Regions from separate parts of the Streptomyces sp. NBC_01775 genome, predicted to be linked through region 3. Evidence: riboswitches for the same ligand, from Rfam matches in the RefSeq annotation. Region 3 holds a riboswitch; each other region holds the start of a gene.
The links. A riboswitch is a leader RNA that binds a small molecule or an ion and turns the genes downstream of it on or off. The one in region 3 is predicted to bind cobalamin.
Positions count from the first base shown of each region.

Region 1: linked by a shared signal. The riboswitch ahead of OHB04_RS01690 (ABC transporter substrate-binding protein) and the one ahead of OHB04_RS26400 (hypothetical protein) in region 3 are both predicted to bind cobalamin.
Region 2: linked by a shared signal. The riboswitch ahead of OHB04_RS14285 (ribonucleoside-diphosphate reductase subunit alpha) and the one ahead of OHB04_RS26400 (hypothetical protein) in region 3 are both predicted to bind cobalamin.

Region 1 is NZ_CP109104.1:342,961-349,667, reverse strand. Features, by position in the region: gene OHB04_RS01715 (MFS transporter) at 1-388, opposite strand, end outside; gene OHB04_RS01710 (LysR family transcriptional regulator) at 516-1,430, shown strand; gene OHB04_RS01705 (DUF6058 family natural product biosynthesis protein) at 1,420-2,040, opposite strand; gene OHB04_RS01700 (NAD(P)/FAD-dependent oxidoreductase) at 2,352-3,548, opposite strand; gene OHB04_RS01695 (RNA polymerase sigma-70 factor) at 3,642-4,586, opposite strand; cobalamin riboswitch at 4,835-5,046, shown strand; gene OHB04_RS01690 (ABC transporter substrate-binding protein) at 5,122-6,180, shown strand; gene OHB04_RS01685 (FecCD family ABC transporter permease) at 6,177-6,707, shown strand, end outside.
Region 2 is NZ_CP109104.1:3,204,937-3,211,643, reverse strand. Features, by position in the region: gene OHB04_RS14300 (tetratricopeptide repeat protein) at 1-2, shown strand, start outside; gene def (peptide deformylase) at 87-731, shown strand; gene OHB04_RS14290 (ribonucleotide-diphosphate reductase subunit beta) at 803-1,840, opposite strand; gene OHB04_RS14285 (ribonucleoside-diphosphate reductase subunit alpha) at 1,840-4,287, opposite strand; cobalamin riboswitch at 4,402-4,534, opposite strand; gene OHB04_RS14280 (GNAT family N-acetyltransferase) at 4,609-5,109, opposite strand; gene mctP (monocarboxylate uptake permease MctP) at 5,172-6,707, opposite strand, start outside.
Region 3 is NZ_CP109104.1:5,921,245-5,927,951, reverse strand. Features, by position in the region: gene OHB04_RS26415 (glycosyltransferase family 2 protein) at 1-428, shown strand, start outside; gene OHB04_RS26410 (kelch motif-containing protein) at 425-2,428, shown strand; gene OHB04_RS26405 (glycoside hydrolase family 6 protein) at 2,583-3,638, opposite strand; cobalamin riboswitch at 3,863-3,984, shown strand; gene OHB04_RS26400 (hypothetical protein) at 4,018-4,266, shown strand; gene OHB04_RS26395 (CbtA family protein) at 4,282-5,073, shown strand; gene OHB04_RS26390 (HAD-IIA family hydrolase) at 5,214-5,993, opposite strand; gene OHB04_RS26385 (Gfo/Idh/MocA family protein) at 6,211-6,707, shown strand, end outside.

The DNA.
Region 1 (6,707 bases), 5.6 Mb from region 3:
CAGCACCGGTCGCGGCGCCCAGCGCCAGCGCCTGGCCCACGCGTCCGGCGAAGAGCCAGGCGGGGCTGTCGGCGAGGACGAAGCAGACAGAGCCGGAAGCGGCGAGCAGCACACTCAGCCGCAGCACGGGCCGGTGCCCCACGATGTCCGCCGCCGGCCCGCACAGCAGCAACGCCGGGCCGCTGACCAGAGCGAACGTGGCGAAGAGCAGCGTCATGACCAAGTCGTCGTAGCCGAAGAGCCGCTGGTATTCGGGATACAGCGGGCTGGGCAGATAGGCACCCGCGGTCAACACCACCACCAGGCACCCGGCGGTCCGCACGGCCCGCCGGTCGGCGCGCCCCTCCGGTCGGCCACGCCACCGGGCCCGTGCGGCCGGGGGGAACATGACGGTGGTGTGGGGGTATGCGCTTCGCTCCGATGAAACACGCTGATCAGTCACGTTCGCCAGTGTGCGGTCGAAGATGGACGAGGGGAATCAAACGGTTCTGGTGCTGACCGTGCAAACTGTTTGCATGATTGACTCCCGGCTCCGGATCCTCCAGATGGTCGCCGAGCACGGCACGGTGACAGCCGCGGCGCAGGTACTGCACTACACGCCCTCGGCCGTCTCCTACCAGCTCCGCCAGCTCGCGGCCGAGGTCGGCGTGGAGCTGGTGGTGCACCAAGGCCGGGGCATCCGCCTGACGAACGCGGCCCGCACCCTGCTGCGCCACGCGGAACGTCTCCAGGAGCAGTGGGAACTCGCCCGCGCCGAGTTGGCCGCCGTCGGCACCGAGCCCACGGGCCAGGTCACGCTGTGCGGCTTCTCCACCGCCGCCAGCCGCCTGCTGCCGGCCGCCGCAGCCGGCCTGCGCGACGCCCACCCCCAACTGACGGTGCGCATCATCGAAGCCGAACCCGACCGCTGCTTCGACCTGCTGCTCTCCGAAGAAGCCGACCTCGCGCTGCTGGTCGTCACGGCGGACTCGCCGCCCATGACGGACCACCGCTTCGACCAACAGCCACTGCTGGACGACCCGTTGGACCTGGTCGTCCCACAGGGTCACCGGTTGATCCGGCAGCAGCGGGTGACGCTCGCCGATGCCGCCAGGGAGCCGTGGATCCTGGGCAACCCGGGTACGACCTACCACCAGTTGGTGCTCGCGGCCTGTATGAGCGCGGGCTTCACACCCCATATCGCCCACTACGCGGACGAGTGGGACACCGGCACCGCGCTGGTCGCCCACGGCTTCGGAGTGATCCTCGTACCGCGCCTGGCACAGCTGCGCGAGGACTCACCGGTGGCACGCATCCCGCTGCACGGGGAACCGGCCCCGGCCCGCCGCATCATGGCCGTCACCCGCCTCGGCGCCCGGGAGATCCCCACCCTCACCCACGCCGTCGAGACCATCACCGCGACCGCCACCCAACTGCTCCCTAAGCACTGACAGGTGGCGGACCGGGGCGCGGGAAGCGCGTGCGCATCGCATCGATGCAGGCGTCCCGGGACGTAGGGCCGTTGAAGCGGAGACGGTCGTAGGCGGTGAAGGCAGGCTCCAGCGCGTCGAGTTCGTCGATCAGAGCGTGCAGCCGGGCGGACCACGGTGCTGAACCGGCAGCCGGCTCGTCCGGCGCGGCGCTGATCGCTGTCGTCAAGTGATCCTTGCGCTGGATGGTGGCCGGGGTGACCGAGCGCAGGCACACGTACTGTCCGCTGAGGTAGGCATTCCACTCCTCCTTGCCGAGGGCCGGGCCGTCCCGGTGAGCGGTGAACCAGGCTTCGAGCCCGTCGATGCCGCCCGCCTCGTCGGCGAGGGAGAACAGGTCGGGCGGCACCATTTCCGCACCGTCGGAGCGCAGGTATCCCGGAAGCGGCAGGCGCTGCTCCAGCATCAGCCGGCGAACCTCGTCGGTATCGCGGCCCTGGGCCGCGCACAGTTCGTCCAGGACGACGAACTGCACGCTCACGTAGGCGTCGTCGGCAGCGGTCATCGGATGGTCGCCATTGACCTCGCGGAAGCGGTCGGCAAGCTGCTGTTCGAGGTCTGTCCCTGGCATCAGAGGCCCTTCGCGTTCGCCCGCACGGGCGTCTCCCGCAGGGTTCCGCGCATGCTAGGAGCTGGATAGTTCGGCCCTCATCGAACTCCGCCGGAAGCGGCGGCGGACGCGACCGTACGGCACGTCTTCGTTCCCGCCCCGCTCGCACGGGACTTGTGCCTGCCGGATCAGCAGTGGCGCCGCCCGGCGCCGGTGCGGCGGCGGGTGCGGACCGACGTGCGATCCAGCAGCACCACGCCGCCGTTGTCTCCGCTGATTCGGTTGGCGCTCTGTCCGGGCTTGGGCGCGGGCTGTCGGGAGGTGACAACCTCTCAGGGCAGCGCCTTGACCGTCGAGCCCGTCCGGGCCTGTTCCCGCACGACGTGGCGACGCCGGGTCGGCATCCCGAGCATCGGGTTGGCGACGCCCCAGGCCGCGCCCTTGCAGACCAGTTCCTTGTAGATGCCGGCGAGCCGTCCGGTCAGGGCTGCCCGGACGGCTCGGTCGTCGGCGGTGACGTACTGGATCACGCCTTCCTTGCGGCCCAGCGAGATGCACTGGTTGAAGTAGCGCAGTGGTGTGTTCGGGAGCTTCCCGCTGGTCAGGCGCGCGGCGATGGTGTCAGCGGCCTGCCACGCGGTGGGGATGCCCGAGGCGCACGACATCCGTAGCGGCTTGTCGCCCGGGCCCATCGCCATGGCCGCGTCGCCGATGGCGTACACGTCCGGGTGCGAGATCGAGCGCATGGTCCTGTCGACCACGATCTGGCCTGTGCCGGTGACCTCCAGGGTGGTGGCCTTCGCTATCGGGTGGACCGCGAAGCCGGTGGTCCACACGGTGACGGCGGCTGGGAGATCCTTGCTGTCACCGGTGGTGACGCGGTCGGCCCCGACGCCGGTGACGGCGACGTGCTCGTGCACGGTGATGCTGAGCTTGTCGAAGACCCTCCGCAGGTGCTGACGGCCCTTGGGCGAGAGCCAGTCGCCGAGACCGCCGCGGGCGGCGAGGGCGACATCGAGGTCGGGGCGGGCCTCGGCGATCTCGGTCGCGGCCTCCACTCCTGTGAGGCCGCCGCCGACGACGACCACGGGCTCTCCGGCGTCCAGGCGGGCCAGCCGCGCGCGCAGCCGGAGCGCTCCGGGCCGGCTGGCGATCTCGTGGGCGTGCTCGGCGGTGCCGGGGACGCCCTGGGTGCTCCAGCCGCTGCCGAGGGCGTACACGAGGGTGTCGTACTCCAGCTCCTCGGCGCCGTTCGCGCCCGTGACGCTGACGGTCTTGCGGTCGACGTCGACGCCGGTGGCCTTCGCGAGCTTCAGCTCGACGCCGGTGCCCGCGAACATCTCGCTGAAGGGCCGGGGCTTGAGGTCCTGGCCGACCGCCAGTTGGTGCATCCGGACGCGCTCGACGAAGTCGGGCTCGGCGTTGACGAGGGTGAGGGCGACGTCCTCGCGGCGCAGTCGCCTGGCGAGGCGTCCGGCTGCGACGGCTCCCGTGTATCCGGCTCCGAGGACGATGATGCGGTGCTGCATTTTCGTGCTCCTGTCATGGACGGCTTCGCCACTTGAACCGGGCGGCCCGCCGTTTCCTGACAGGAACGCGATGTGAAGCACCTCACACCAGTGTCAGAAGATGTTGCACAGGGGTTCGCCGTGGTCGGTTGCCGCCCACCGCTCCGTTGCGCGTTCGAGCTTGTCGGGGTTGACCTGGTTGCGGAACGCGGCGATGCCCTCGGCGGTGACCTCCACGCACACGACACCGATGACCCGGCCGTCGACGACTGCCACGACGGCGGGGGCGCCGTTGGCGGTGGTGACGTGGAGCTCGGGTGAGCCGCCGGCCATGGCGCGCTTGGCCTCGCCGGGTTTGAACAGGCCCCGCAGGAACTTCGCGACCGCGAGGGCGCCCTCGATGGCCTTGGTGCGGGCCGGGACCTTCCCGCCGCCGTCCCCGATCGAGATGGCGTCTTTGGTGAGCAGCTGTACGAGAGGCTCGGTCCGGCCGCTCGCCGCTGCCGTGAAGAACTCCTCGACGATCCGCCGGGCGGCGGCCTCGTCGACCTCGGTGCGGGCCTTGCCGTCCGCGACGTGCTTCTTGGCGCGGTGGAAGATCTGCTGGCTGGCGGCCTCGGTGATGTCGAGCGTCTCGGCGATGTCCCGGTGCGGGTAGTCGAAGGCCTCCCGCAGCACGTACACGGCCCGCTCGTTGGGGGAGAGACGCTCCATGAGGGTGAGGACCGCGTACGAGACCGATTCGCGCTGCTCGACGGTGTCGGCCGGGCCGAGCATCGGGTCCCCGGGGAGCAGCGGCTCGGGAAGCCATTGGCCCACATAGGTCTCGCGCCGCGCACGGGCAGAGGTGAGCTGGTTGCGGCACAAGTTGGTGAGGACCTTCGTCAGCCACGCCTCGGGGGTCTCGATGCGGTCGACGTCGGCGGCCTGCCAGCGCAGGAACGTCTCCTGCACGGCGTCCTCGGCCTCGCTCGCGGAGCCGAGGAGGCGGTAGGCGATGGCCTCGAGGCGGGGCCGGGACACCTCGAACCGGCTCACGTCGTCCGCAGTCAGCGACATGGCCTTGATCCTAGCTCTCGCAGCGGGCCGCGCCGCTCCAGTGCGGTGAGCACCTCGATTGTCTCCCTGCCGCGCAGAGCTCATGTCCGCGCCGCTGTCGATGCCGGAACCGCGCAGGCGCGGCATGCGGCCAAAGGAGCCCCGAGCTGTTCCGGGCCGGCCAGCGCGGCGGATTCCATGTCCGGGCGGCGCATCAGCCCTGCCCCGTGGCGGCCGGCCGGTGTGCCGGTCTGTAGAGAATTCAATCTTGATAAGGTGCAGAAGCCAGTCGTGCCGTATCCGAGGCCAGGGAATCCGGTGGAAATCCGGAACTGACGCGCAGCGGTGAGGGGGACGGGCGGGGCATTCGACGCCACTGGGGTGGTGCGAGGCGGTCGGATGACCGATGCGCACGACACCGGGAAGGCGCTCCGTCCGCGCGAACCCGAGTCCGAAGACCTGCTGGCACCTCTTTGCCATCGGTTTTGCCATCGGTGAGGAGGACCCCGTAGGCCAGGCTCCGCGTCCCGAGCCCCGACATCGCAAGGTCGTGCACGTGTTCCGCATCCACCCCTTCCGTGCCCGCCATGGGGCGGCTCTCCTGCTCGGCCCGGCCCTGTTGCTCACCGCGTGCGGCGGCACCGGCAAGGGCGAGGCCGGGTCCGGCGGGGAGAAGTCGGCAACCGCCGGCTACCCGCGCACCATCGGCAACTGCGGTCACGAGGTCACCTTGAAGTCGGCTCCGCGTCGGGCCGTCTCCCTCAACCAGGGCACCACGGAGATCCTGCTCTCCCTCGGCCTCGAAGACCGCCTGGCCGGCACGGCGACCTGGACCGACCCGGTGATGAAGGGGCTGGTGAAGGCCAACAGGTCCGTACCGCGCCTCGCCGACAACAACCCCTCCTTCGAGAAGGTCCTGGACGCCGAACCCGACTTCGTCACCTCCTCCTTCGTCTCCACGCTCGGCAAGGGCGGCGTCGCCACCCGTGAGCAGTTCGAGAAGCTCGGCGTGCCGACATATGTCTCCCCGTCCGACTGCGCCGCGGGGAAGGACAACGACAGCGGCGGCGACGGCTCCCGCAGCAAGCCGCTTGCCCTCGACACCGTTTACGGCGAAATACGTGATCTGTCCCGGGCGTTCGGCGTCGTCGAACGCGGCGACGAGCTCGTCGCGCGACTGAAGGAGCGGGTGCGCAAGGCCACCGAAGGAGTGGACGCCTCCGACACCTCCCTCATGTACTGGTTCGCCAACGCCCAGTCGCCCTACCTCGCCGGCTGCTGCGGCGCCCCCGGCGCGATCACCCGGGCCGTCGGCGCGAAGAACGCCTTCTCCGACGACAAGGACGAGTGGCCCCAGATCAACTGGGAGACCGTCGCCGACCGTGACCCGGATGTCATCGTCCTCGGCGATCTGACCCGGAAGTCCGAGACCGCCGAGAGCGCCAAGGCGAAGATCAAGTTCCTGGAGAGCAACCCCTCCACCCGCAATCTCACCGCGGTCAAGAAGAAGCGCTACATCCTCCTCAGCGGCCAGGCGATGAACCCCTCGATCCGCACTGTCGAAGGGATCGAGCAGGTCGCAAAGGGCCTGCGCGACTTCGGGCTCGCCAAGTGAGCGCCCGTATCCTGCTGCTGTCCGGAGGCGGCCTCGCGACGCTGGCGGTCTCCATCGCCCTCGCGGTGACCATCGGCCCAGCCGACATCTCCACCGGCGACGTGTGGGCGTCGGTCGCCGCGCACTTCCGCGGGGACGAGAGCAGCCTCACGCCGCTGCGGGACGGCATCGTGTGGAACCTGCGCATGCCCCGCACCGTGCTCGCCGCGATCTGTGGTGCCGGACTCGCGCTGTGCGGCGCCGTCATGCAGTCGCTGCTGCGCAACTCGCTCGCCGATCCCTTCGTCCTCGGTGTGTCCTCCGGGGCCTCCACGGGCGCTGTGGCTGTGGCCGTGCTCGGGACCGGAGCGGGAGCCCTGTCGCTGTCGGCGGGCGCCTTCATCGGGGCGCTGCTGTCCTTCGCCATGGTCCTGCTGCTCAGCCATACCCTCGGCGCGAGCCCCGACCGCGTCGTGCTCTCCGGTGTGGCCGCCATGCAGCTCTTCTCCGCACTGACCTCGTTCATCGTCCTCACGTCCGCGGACGCG
Region 2 (6,707 bases), 2.7 Mb from region 3:
GAGCGCGCCCGCTTGGCCCCGTACCCTGTAGGGCGACGAGTCAGCAGACAGTCGGCAGACCGGGTCGCAGGAAGGCTTACCACGGCATGGCGCAGCAGCAGGAATCCAAGGCCCAGTCGGCCCGTACGGACGGTGAGGAGTTCGTCGACGACACGACGGACGCCGCCGCACGTGAGGAAGCGCACACCACACGCGGTACCGCCCGGCCCGTCACGGTCGTCGGCAATCCCGTGCTGCACCGGGAGTGCCGCGAGGTGACGGAGTTCGGCGACGAGCTGGCCGCCCTGGTCGACGACATGTTCGCCAGCCAGCGCGCGGCGGAGGGTGTCGGCCTGGCCGCGAACCAGATCGGGGTGGACCTGAAGGTCTTCGTCTACGACTGCACCGACGACGAGGGCGTCCGGCACGTCGGCGTCGTCTGCAACCCCGTGCTCGACGAACTCCCGGCCGAGGAGCGGGTCCTGGACGACGGCAGCGAGGGCTGCCTGTCGGTGCCGGGCGCGTACCACCCGCTCGCGCGCCCCGACTACGCCGTGGTGCGCGGCCAGGACGCGCAGGGCAAGCCGATCGTCGTCCGGGGGACCGGATACTTCGCGCGCTGCCTCCAGCACGAGACCGACCACCTGTACGGCTACCTCTACATCGACCGGCTCTCCAAGCGGGAGCGCAAGGACGTGCTCCAGCAGATGGCCGACAGCACGCCGCGCTACGAGACGGTCCCGAACGAGTAGCCGTACGCGGCCAGGACCGGACGGGGGGCCTGGGCCACCTGGCCCCCCGTCCGGGGTTTTCCCGGGCCGGCTCAGAAGTCGTCGTCGAACGACACCGAACCCTCCACCGCCACCTGGTATGCCGAGGCCCGGCGCTCGAAGAAGTTCGTCAGCTCCTGCACGTTCTGAAGTTCCATGAAGGAGAACGGGTTGCTGGAGCCGTAGCGCGCGGGGAAGCCCAGCCGCAACAGCCGCTGGTCGGCGACGGCCTGGAGGTACTCGCGCACGGACTCGGTGTTCATGCCCGGCAGCCCCTCGCCGCACAGGTCGCGGGCGAACTGGAGCTCGGCCTCCACGGCCTCCTCCAGCATCGCGGTGACCTCCTTCTCCAACTCCTCGTCGAAGAGGCCGGGCTCCTCCTCGCGCACGGTGTCCACCACGTCGAAGGCGAAGGACATGTGCATCGACTCGTCACGGAAGACCCAGTTGGTGCCCGTGGCGAGGCCGTGCAGCAGGCCGCGCGAGCGGAACCAGTAGACGTAGGCGAACGCGCCGTAGAAGAACAGCCCCTCGACGCAGGCGGCGAAGCAGATCAGGTTCAGCAGGAAGCGGCGCCGGTCGGCGCTCGACTCCAGCTTGTCGATGGTCGTCGTCCCCTCCTCACCGTCCAGCGCGGCCATCCAGCGGAAGCAGAACTGCGCCTTCTCCCGGATGGAGGGGATGTTCTCCACCGCGGCGAACGCCTCGACGCGCTCGTCGTGGTCGGGAAGGTAGGTGTCCAGCAGCGTCAGATAGAACTGGACGTGCACGGCCTCCTCGAAGAGCTGCCGCGACAGATACAGCCGCGCCTCGGGGGAGTTGATGTGCTTGTAGAGCGTCAGCACCAGGTTGTTCGCGACGATCGAGTCACCCGTGGCGAAGAAGGCCACCAGGCGGCTGATCATGTGCTGCTCGCCCGGGGTGAGCTTGGCCAGGTCGGCGACGTCCGAGTGGAGGTCGACCTCCTCGACCGTCCAGGTGTTCTTGATGGCGTCCCGGTAGCGGTCGTAGAAGTGCGGGTAGCGCATGGGGCGCAGGGTCAGCTCGAAGCCCGGGTCGAGCAGATTCTTGGGGGTGGCAGGGGTGGTCATTATTGGCATGCCTCGCAGGACTCGGGGTTTTCCAGGGAGCAGGCGACGGCGTCCTCGGTGGGGGCGCCCGTCGTCTGCTGGGGCACGGAAGGCTGCTGGGGCAGGGAGGTGGCCGCCTGCGCGATACGCGTCGCGGGGCGCGAGCGCAGGTAGTACGTGGTCTTGATGCCGCTCTTCCAGGCGTACGCGTACATCGAGGAGAGCTTCCCGATGGTGGGCGAGGCCAGGAACAGGTTCAGCGACTGGCTCTGGTCCAGGTACGGGGTGCGGGCCGCCGCCATGTCGATCAGGGCGCGCTGGGGCAGCTCCCACGCCGTGCGGTACAGCGCGCGCACGTGCTCGGGCACCCACTCCAGGTCCTGCACCGAGCCGTTGGCCTCGCGCAGCGCCTCCCTGGCCCGCCCGTCCCACAGCCCCAGCCGCTTCAGCTCCTCCACCAGATAGGCGTTCACCTGGAGGAACTCGCCGCTGAGGGTCTCGCGCTTGAAGAGGTTGGAGACCTGCGGCTCGATGCACTCGTAGACGCCCGCGATGGACGCGATGGTCGCGGTCGGGGCGATGGCCAGCAGCAGGGAGTTGCGCATGCCGGTCGCCGCGATACGGGCACGCAGCGCCGCCCAGCGGTCCGTCCAGTGCGGCTCGGCGTTCGGGTAGTGGTCCGGGTGCAGCACGCCACGGGCCGTACGGGTGTGCTCCCAGGCGGCGTGCGGGCCGTGCCGCTCGGCGAGGTCGGCCGAGGTCTCGTAGGCGGCGAGCATGACGCGCTCGGCGATCCGGGTGGACAGCTCGCGGGCCTCGGCCGAGTCGAACGGCAGCCCGAGCCGGAAGAAGACGTCCTGGAGCCCCATCATGCCCAGACCCACCGGCCGCCAGCGGGAGTTGGAGCTCGCGGCCTGCGTCGTCGGGTAGAAGTTGATGTCCACGACGCGGTCCAGGAAGGTCACCGCCGTCCGCACGGTGGCGTCCAGCCGCTCCCAGTCCATCGCGCCGGCCTCGCCCAGGTGGGCCGCGAGGTTGACGGAGCCGAGGTTGCACACGGCGGTCTCGCCGTCGTCGGTGACCTCCAGGATCTCCGTGCACAGGTTCGAGGAGTGCACGGTGTGCCCGTGCTCGGCGGTCTGGTTGGCGGTGCGGTTGGAGGTGTCCTTGAACGTCATCCAGCCGTTGCCGGTCTGCGCCAGGGTGCGCATCATCGCGCCGTAGAGCTGCCGCGCGGGCAGCCGCTTGAGGTAGCGGCCCTCGGCCTCGGCCTTGCGGTAGGCGGCGTCGAACTCCTCGCCCCACAGGTCGACCAGCTCGGGCGCGTCCGAGGGGGAGAGCAGCGACCACTCCTCGTCGGCGGCCACCCGGCGCATGAACTCGTCCGGGATCCAGTGCGCGAGGTTGAGATTGTGGGTCCGGCGTGCCTCCTCGCCGGTGTTGTCGCGCAGCTCCAGGAACTCCTCGATGTCGGCGTGCCAGGTCTCCAGGTAGACGCAGGCCGCGCCCTTGCGCCGGCCGCCCTGGTTGACGGCGGCGACCGAGGAGTCGAGCGTGCGCAGGAACGGGACGATGCCGTTGGAGTGCCCGTTCGTCCCCCGGATGAGCGAGCCCCGCGCGCGGATTCGTGAGTACGAGAGCCCGATGCCGCCCGCGTGCTTGGACAGCCGTGCGACCTGGTGGTAGCGCTCGTAGATCGAGTCCAGCTCGTCCATGGGGGAGTCCAGCAGATAGCAGGAGGACATCTGCGGGTGGCGGGTGCCGGAGTTGAACAGGGTGGGCGAGGAGGGGAGATACGCCAGCGAACTGGTGAGCGCGTACAGCTCGGCGACCTCCTCCAGAGCCCGCTCGGAGCCGTCGGCGGCGAGCCCGCACGCCACCCGCAGCAAAAAGTGCTGAGGCGTCTCGACGGGCACCCGGGTGGTGGGGTGGCGCAGGAGATAGCGCGAGTGCACCGTGCGCAGTCCGAAGTAGCCGAACCGGTCGTCGGCGCCGTCCTCCACGGCCGTCTCGACCAGCGCGTCCAGCCGGGCGGCGTGCGCGGCGACGAACTCCGCCGTGCCGTCCGCGATCAGGCCCTCGGCGTGCCCCAGCGCCACCGACCCGGAGAACGAGGTGACGCCCTGGGAGGCCGCCTCGTCGCGGATCGCGAGGGTCAGCAGCCGGGCGGCCAGGCGGGAGTAGGAGGGCTCCTCGCTGATGAGCCCCGCGGCCGACTCGATGGCCAGGGTGCGCAGTTCAGCGGCGGACGCCTGCGGTGCCCGGCCGCGCAGCGCGGCGGCCTCGACGGGGCCGGGGACGGCGGCGGGGAGGTCGGCGGTGAGGGCGGCGAGCGTGCTGCGCAGGCTCTCGGCGGCCGGGTCCCCGCCGCTCCGGGGCGTGCCGGACGGGTCGCCTGTGCCTGATGGGTCGCTCTCCGGTACGGCATCCGTCTGACTGGGTGCCGGTACGGTCGGTGCGATGGTCACTCGGTGCTCTCCCTCGCTGCTGCTCGCTGCCGCACGGGCGATCGCAGGGGAGGGCAGGGCACGTCGCGTCAGGGCATGACGCGACGGACCGCCGGTCCAACCCACGAGACCCGGGCGTTCCTCGAAGCCGCCGCAGGTGCTCGGACTCGCGGGCGCACACGGCATGGGCGCCCGCACACCGTTGCGGGACAGTCCCGGAATCGCACCGGGTTCCCCTGCATCGCTGGCGGTCGGGAAGAGCATACATCTAGTGCCCGGATGTGCCAGTGCCCCCACATATTGTGTGTCGGCCTGTCGAAGGCGGAGACCTCCGAGGGACGGTCACAGCGCCAGCACGTATGCCCACAGTGCCGGGAGGCCGGGCACCGGCGACCAGTCGCGGGAGGGAGTCCGCGCGAATCCCAGGCGCTCGTACAGCCGGTGTGCGGGCAGCATCCGGTGCTGGGTGGAGAGTACGAGCGCGGTGAGCTTCCGGGCTCGCGCCCGCTCGACGCAGGCGGTCACCAGCGCCTCGCCCACCCCGCGCCCCCGGGCCTCGGCACGTACGGCGAGCATCCGGAACTCGCCCTCACCGGCGCCCGCGCGCTCCGCGAAGGGCCCGCCGCCGCCGACGAAGGTGACGGTGCCCAGCAGCGTGCCCGTGTCGTCCTGCGCGACAAGCAGTTCCGCGTGCGCCGCGCGTCCGGCCGCGTCCCGCAGGCGCTCCAGGTAAGGGTCCTCCGCGCCGAAGTCCAGCAGTCCTCCGTCGAGATACGCCGCGGCCGTCAACTCCCCGGCTTCGGCGTACTCCTGTTCGCGTGCCCTTCTGACCGTGATATCCATGGCGGCCATCATGCGCCGCCGCGCACGATGGCCGCCATGGATATCGCGTGCCCGGTGGACGGTCAGTCGGCCCCGGTGGCCGCGGGAGCGGTGGAGGACGCCGGACCGGACGGGGCGGCTCCGGCTGCCGAAGGCGCCTCGGCGTGTACCGGGCCTGCGGGGCGCTGGTCGGGCGCGTCCGCCGTGTAGTCCTCGGGCCGGGTCTCGTCCACACCGTCCGGCGCCCCCACGGCGCGGAGCGCCACCGTCAGGACGACGGTGACCAGGACGTTCAGCACGAACGCGGTCACTCCGATGTAGCCGATCTCCTTGATGCCGGGGATCAGCGCGTTGCTGCCGCCGAAGTGCTTCTGGGTCGGGCTGGCGACGCCGTACGCGGCGACGGTGCCGTAGACCATGCCCACGGCCCAGCCCGCCAGCAGCGCCCACCGGTGGAACCAGCGGGTGAACAGGCCGCCCACCAGCGCGGGGAAGGTCTGGAGGATCCAGATGCCGCCCAGGAGCTGGAAGTTGATGGCGACGGTCTTGTCCATGCCGAGGACGAAGACGAGCGCGCCGACCTTCACCAGCAGCGACACCAGCTTGGAGACCTTCGTCTCCTGCGCGGGGGTGGCGTCGGGCCGGATGAAGTCCTTGTAGATGTTGCGCGTGAACAGGTTCGCCGCCGCGATCGACATGATCGCGGCGGGCACCAGGGCGCCGATGCCGATGGCGGCGAAGGCGACTCCGGTGAACCAGTCGGGGAACATCGTCTCGAAGAGCTGCGGAATGGCGAGCTGGTTGTTTTCGACCTTGATTCCCGCGGCGATCGCCATGAAGCCGAGCAGTGCGAGGAATCCCAGCATCAGCGAGTACAGCGGCAGGATCGTGGTGTTCCTGCGGATCACGTTGCGGTTCTTGCTGGAGAGCGTGGCCGTGATCGAGTGCGGATACATGAAGAGCGCGAGCGCGGAGCCGAAGGCGAGGGTGGCGTAGGCCCACTGGGCGTTCTCGCCGCTGGCGAGTTCACCGCGTGGTTTTCCGGTCGCGGGGTTCTTCTCGGCGAAGGCGTGCCCCGCCCGCTCGAAGATCTCGTGGAATCCGCCGAGCTTGATGGGGATGTAGATGATGGCGACCGCGATGACGAGGTAGATCAGCCCGTCCTTGACGAACGCGATCAGCGCGGGAGCGCGCAGCCCGGAGGAGTAGGTGTAGGCGGCAAGCACGCCGAAGGCGATGAGCAGCGGCAGGTCCTTGATGAACCAGTGGGTGGACTCGGAGCCGCCCACGCCCATGACGTCCAGTACCGCCTGGATTCCCACCAGTTGGAGGGCGATGTACGGCATCGTCGCCAGGATTCCGGTGAGCGCCACGGCCAGTGAGAGGCCCTTGGAGCCGAACCTGCCGCGGACGAAGTCCGAGGTCGTGACGTATCCGTGGCGGTGCGAGACGGACCACAGGCGCGGCAGGAAGGTGAAGATGAGGGGATAGACGAGAATCGTGTACGGGACGGCGAAGAATCCCGAGGCGCCCGCCGCGTAGATGGCGGCGGGTACGGCGACGAAGGTGTAGGCCGTATACAGGTCGCCGCCCAGCAGGAACCAGGTGATCCAGGTGCC
Region 3 (6,707 bases):
GTCGCAAGAGCAAGTTCGTGGTCACCCCCAAGGGCGACTCGGCCAGCCCCGACACGCTCTTCGGCACCTTCCGGGTGCATCTCTTCTTCATCTTGATCTTCGGTGGCTCGTTCGTGGGCTCGCTCTACCTGGGCCATGACCACCCGGCGATGCTCACCTGGGCCGCGCTCGCGCTGCTGATCACGGCGGCGCCGATCATCGGGTGGCGCTTCACCGTCCGCGCGGAGAAGAAGAAGCGCAAGCACTCGAAGAAACACCGGCACGGTTCCGGTCAGAAGCCCCCGGCCGCCGAGACCGGCGGCCCCGGCGGCGGGGCGGCGACCACCGCCGAGCTCCCCGTGGCGCCCGCACCCGCGCAGGGTCCCCGCGGCCGGGCAGGCTCACCTGACGAGACCATGCAGATCGCCCTTGGGGGACGTAAGAAATGAAGTACCGACCGAGCCGTCGGGCCAGGCGCATAGCCATCGGCACGGCGGTCGTACTCGTGATAGCCGGGTTCAACGGGCCCGCCCTGTACGGCTTCGCCTCGGAGCAGTATCACGAGTACGAGATCAACCAGCCGGAGTACAAGGCCGAGAAGGGCCACTGGCAGTTCGTCGACATCCCCGAGAAGTACCGGATCAACACGATCCACGCGGCGCTGCTCAACACCGGAAAGGTTCTGCTGGTCGCGGGCTCCGGCAACAACGCCAAGAACTTCGACTCGAAGAGCTTCCGCACCGTCTTGTGGGACCCGGTCGACAACACCTTCAAGAACATCCCCACCCCCAGCGACCTGTTCTGCTCGGGCCACAACCAGCTCCCCGACGGAAAGCTGCTGGTCGCGGGCGGTACCCAGCGTTACGAGACGCTCAAGGGCGATGTGAAGAAGGCCGGCGGGCTGATGTTCCTCTACAACGAGAGCCCCGACCGGGCCAAGACCGTCAAGAAGGGCACCCGCTTCACCGGCAAGGAGGACGGCAAGACCTTCGTCGCGCAGAACGATGTGATCATCCCTCGTGCGAAGAAGAAGACGGACGCCCTCGGCCGGGTCCGGGTGGAGGCCAGCTTGGCGCGCGTCTACGCCGAGGCCGAGCACAAGGGCCGCCAGTACTCCACGGGCTCCCAGGACAAGTACACGGTCAGCGGGCTGCGGGGCGCCGAGAAGAGGAACATCTACGGCATCGCCCAGAAGATGTCCTTCGACAAGAAGGACTTCCAAGGCATCAAGGACGCCTACGAGTTCGACCCGGTGGCCGAGCGCTACATCACCGTCGACCCGATGCACGAGGCCCGCTGGTACCCCACGCAGGTCACCCTCCAGGACGGCAGGGTGCTCACCGTCTCCGGTCTCGACGACATCGGCCAGGTCGTGCCGGGGAAGAACGAGATCTACAACCCCGACACCAAGAAGTGGTACTACCTGCCCAAGACACGCTTCTTCCCGACCTACCCCGGGCTGCACCTGATCGGCCAGAACCGGCTCTTCTTCAGCGGCACCACCGCCGGCTACGGCCCCGACAACAAGGGCCGCATCCCCGGCGTCTGGGACCTGGAGACCAACCAGTTCACCAAGATCCCCGGCATGAGCGACCCGGACACCCTGGAGACCTCCATGTCCGTGCCGCTGCCGCCGACGCAGTCGCGCAAGTACATGGTCGAGGGCGGCGGCGGGGTCGGTGAGTCCCCCAAGACCACCGACAAGACCCGCATCGTGGATCTGAGCACCGACAGCCCCCGCTTCCAGGACGGCCCCAAGCTCTACGACAAGGTCCGCTACCCCAGCAGCGTCATCCTGCCGAACGACACCGTGCTGACGACCAACGGCTCGGGGCAGTACCGGGGCAAGGGCGACAGCAACGTGCTCAAGGCGGGCATCTACGACCCGAAGAAGAACGCCTTCGACGAGGCCGCCGCACCCCTGGTCGGCCGCAACTACCACTCCGGCGGCCTGCTGCTGCCCGACGGCCGCGTGATGACCTTCGGCTCGGACTCGCTCTACTCCGACAAGGCCAACACCAAGCCCGGCCAGTTCGACCAGCGGATCGAGATCTACACCCCGCCCTACCTCAACAAGGGCAAGAAGCAGCCCGATCTCCAGGACGTCGGCAAGAGCCGCAAGACGCTGTCACTGGGCGACAGCGTGTCCTTCAAGAGCGAGGACGCCGCGAAGCTGAAGAAGCTGCGGCTCGTGCGGCCCGGGTCCTTCACGCATGTGACCAACGTCGAGCAGTCGTCGGTCGCCCTGAAGATGCGGAAGTCCGAGGACGGCACGCTGCGCACGACGCTCCCCGACGATCCCTCGCTCGTGACCCCGGGCTGGTGGATGGTCTACGGCATCGACAAGGACGGCATCCCGTCCAAGGCGAAGTGGCTCAAGGTCAACGTCGACCCGACGGCCCAGCACACGACGGCGACGACGGGCGACCCGAAGGTGAACCCGAACTGAGCGAAGCCGGGCGGGCTGACTTCAGCCCGTCCGGCGGATCTTTCTGTTGCCCTCTTTCCTGGTGCTGAGCATGGGGTGCCCCTGCCTGTACTTGGCAGAATGCGGGTGCGTCGGGGCTGGGCGCGCAGTTCCCCGCGCCCCTTCGGGGCACGCTCTAACGCTTGGCGTTACGTGCCAGCTCCAACGCGTACTTGGGCCACCACTGGCCCGCCTTCGGGCCCCCCTTGCACTCGCCGTCCGACTCGCCTGGCCGCTTGATCCACAGGTAGGCGTCCACCCGCTTGTCACCGGTCTTCGTGGTGGGCGGCTCCCCCAGGGCGCGGCCCCGCGGGTTGCACCAGGACTCCTCGCCGCCGGCGCCCTTGACGGGGCCGTTGCCGTTGCGGCTGGTGTCGATGACGAACGGCTTGTTGCCGACCATCGGCGAGACCTTGTTGCCGTAGGCCCGGTTGGACTTCGTCGTCTGGTAGTTGGAGACGTTCAGCGCGAAGCCGTCCGCCTTGGCGATGCCCGCGCGGTTCAGGGGCTCGACCAGGCCGCCGGGGTCGCGCACCCAGTCGGGGTTGCCCGCGTCGAGGTAGACCTTGGTCTTCGGGAGCTGCTTGAGCTTGCTGACGGCCTCGTTCAGCAGCTGGTAGCGCTCCTCGTGGAACTGCTTCGGGGTGCAGCCCTCGGCCAGCAGGTGCGGGATGGCGTCCGGTTCGACCACCACCGTGGTGGAGCGGTCGCCGATTCCCTTGACGACGTTGTCGAGCCACGCGCGGTACTCCTCGGCGCCCTTGGCGCCGCCCTGGCTGTACTGCCCGCAGTCGCGGTGCGGGAGGTTGTAGAGGACGAGCAGCGCGCTGCGGTCGGCCTTGTCCGCGTCCTTCGTCAGCCGTTCGACCTCGGAGCGCGGCTCGGGGCGGGTGATCCAGTCGGCAACCGGCTGACTCGCGATCTTCTTGATCAGCTTGGCGTCGTCGGCCTTGTCGTCCTGCTCGTACGTGCTGACCTGCTTGGCGGCGTTTCCCGAGGGGTTGACCCAGTACGGGGACTCGGACTTGGGGCGCTGGTCGACAGCGGAGCCGCCCTTGGCGCCGTCGTCGGAGCTGTCGTCCGAGGACGAGAAGCATCCGGCAAGCAGCAGCATCGCCCCCACTGTCGCACCTGACGCGGCGAGCCGGACGCGGGCCGCGCGCGGCGGCCTGCTGTCGTAACTGCCGTACATCCACTCCCCTTTGGCCGTATTCCTGGGGACGCCCCGGCCCCCATGGACAAATCGTCGCTCCATCGTGTCACACGGATTTTCCCGGCACCGATGCTGTCGAAGAGCTGTTACGGGCCCTCTCCAGGGGCCTGCGGACGCTCCGGTTCCGCGTGGCCGGCGAACGCCACGTGACGGAGTCCTTATTGACAGTGCACATGTCAGGCTGCAACGCTCCGAACAGCACATTTCCATACTGAGGCGACGGTGCGCAGGAAGCCGGTGCGAATCCGGGACGGTCCCGCCACTGTGTCCGTACGCGTGCGACGCGTACGGGAGTCAGGAACTGACCCGTCGCTTCTCCACCTGACGGGGCGTGGAAACCCCAGGAGGAGGAAGGCGTATGTCTCCGCACATCGCACACAGCACACCGGCGGCGGCCTCGGGAGCCGGCACCGCCGACCCGTCAGCCATCCATTCCGCGACGGTCAGGACGCGCGACTGGCTGATCGTCGCCGCCGCCGCGATCGTGGCGCTGATCGCGCTCTACGCCGTCTTCGTCGACAACGGCAACCTCGTCTCGGCCACCGGCAACTACCTGCACGAGTTCTCGCACGACGGACGCCACCTCTTCGGCGCCCCCTGCCACTGATCGGGGCACGCACACATGTCCGTCTCCGCTGAGACAACTCCCTACCCGCTGCTGCCCCTTCTCGGCCGGGGCCTGGGCGCCGGCGCGCTCGCCGGGCTGGCTTCCGGGCTCTTCTCGCTGCTGCTGGCCGAACCCCTGATGGACAGGGCGATCCGGCTGGAGGAGAAGCGCTCGGCCGCCGCCCAGTCGGGCCATCACCACGCCGCCGAGGCCGAGGAGGTCTTCACCCGGGGCACCCAGCACTTCGGGCTGGTGGTGACGGCCGCGGTGGTGGGCCTCGCCGTCGGGGTCTTCTTCACGCTCGCCTACGTGCTGGTCTACCGCTCGGCCCCCATGGCCGACGGCCGCGCCTGGCAGCGTGGCCTCGGGCTGGCCGGTGCGGGCTTCCTCGCCCTCTCGCTGCTGCCCGGCCTGCGCTATCCGGCCAACCCGCCGGGCGTGGGCGACAGCGGCACCGTCACCGAACGGCAGGGGCTGTGGGTGGCCGCGCTGGTGATCAGCGTGCTGGGGCTGGTGCTCGCGCGCCAGTTCCACGTACGGCTCGGCCGCGCCGGGCACGGGCTGCCGGCCCGGCAGTCCGCGGCGGCGGCCACCGTGGTCGCCACGCTCGCCGCGCTCTTCCTGCTCCCGGACAACCCCGACGCCGTCCCGGTGTCCGCCACCTTGCTGTGGGACTTCCGCGTGCTCTCCTTCGCCGCCCACGCGGTGCTGTGGACCGCGCTGGGCACGCTCTTCGCCCTGCTCTGCGGTCGCCTGGCCAGGGGCGCGGGCGCCGGCGAGCGCACGGACGGCGGGCCCTCGGCGTAGGGCCCGCACCGCGGGGCCGGGCCATGGCGAACCTCCGTCGGTCAGTCCGGCGGTCCGGCCAGAAGGCCCGCTCCGCATCCCCGGGGCGGGCCTCTTACTCCGTACGGCGGCGGCGCGGCTCCGTGCGGAGCCGGGCGGCGTCAGATCTTGTCGACCAGGTCGGCGATGGAGTCGACGACGCTGGAGGCGCGGTAGGGGTAGCGCTCGATCTCGTCGGGCCTGGTCAGGCCCGTGAGGACGAGGAAGGTCTCCAGGCCCGCCTCCATGCCGGCGCGGACGTCCGTGTCCATCCGGTCGCCGATCATGGCGCTGGTCTCCGAGTGCGCGCCGATCGCGTTGAGGCCCGCGCGCATCATCAGCGGGTTGGGCTTGCCCACGAAGTAGGGGTGCTGCCCGGTGGCCTTGGTGATGAGGGCCGCGACGGAGCCCGTGGCGGGCAGGGCGCCCTCGGCGGAGGGGCCGGTCTCGTCGGGGTTGGTGGCGATGAACCGGGCGCCGTCGTTGATGAGGCGGATGGCCCTGGTCAGCGCCTCGAAGCTGTAGGTGCGGGTCTCACCGAGGACGACGTAGTCGGGGTCGGCGTCCGAGAGGACGTAGCCGATGTCGTGCAGCGCGGTCGTCAGCCCGGCCTCTCCTATGACGTAGGCGGTGCCGCCGGGGCGCTGGTCGTCCAGGAACTGCGCCGTGGCCAGCGCCGAGGTCCAGATGTTCTCGGTGGGTACGTCCAGCCCGATGCGCGCCAGGCGGGCGTGCAGGTCCCTGGGGGTGTACATCGAGTTGTTCGTGAGCACCAGGAAGGGGCGTCCGGACTCCTTGAGGCGCTTGATGAAGGAGTCGGCTCCGGGGACGGGAATCCCCTCGTGCATCAGCACACCGTCCATGTCGGTGAGCCAGGACTCGATGGGCTTGCGCTCTGCCACGGGCGGGCTCCTGCCAGGTTCGTGGTGGTCCGGCCGGCGGGGAGTACCTCGGTGTACGACCGGCCGCCGCGTTCAGCGTAACCGCAGGGGCGGTGCCCGGTCAGCCGGGACGTACGCCGTAAGGCGCCCAGATCCACGGCCTCCGGCCCCCGGGTGGGTTCCCTCGTCCGGACCGTTGGTGTGCCCCCGGGCTCCGGCTGCTGCAAGGGTGGGGGCCATGAACCGCATGGACACCTCCGTCACCCCGCTCCGCGTCGGCCTCCTCGGCTACGGCCTCGCCGGATCGGTCTTCCACGCCCCGCTGATCGCGACCACTCCGGGGCTGGCGCTGGATACGGTCGTCACCTCCGACCCCGGACGCCAGAAGCAGGCGCGCGCGGCGGGCGGGCGCGGCACCGAGGAGGTGCGCACCGTCGCCACCGCCGACGAGCTGTTCGCCGAGGCGGACAGGCTCGACCTGGTGGTGGTCGCCACCCCCAACCGCACCCATGTCGACCTCGCCCGGCGCGCGCTGGAAGCGGGCCTGCCGGTGGTCGTGGACAAGCCGCTGGCGCCCACGGCTGCCGAGGCCCGCGAGCTGGCGGCGCTCGCCGAGGCCGGCGGGCTGCTGCTGGCGCCGTTCCAGAACCGGCGCTGGGACAACGACTTCCTCACCCTGCGCGCCCTCCTGGCCGAGGACGCGCTGGGCGAGGTGCACCGCTTCGAGTCCCGCTT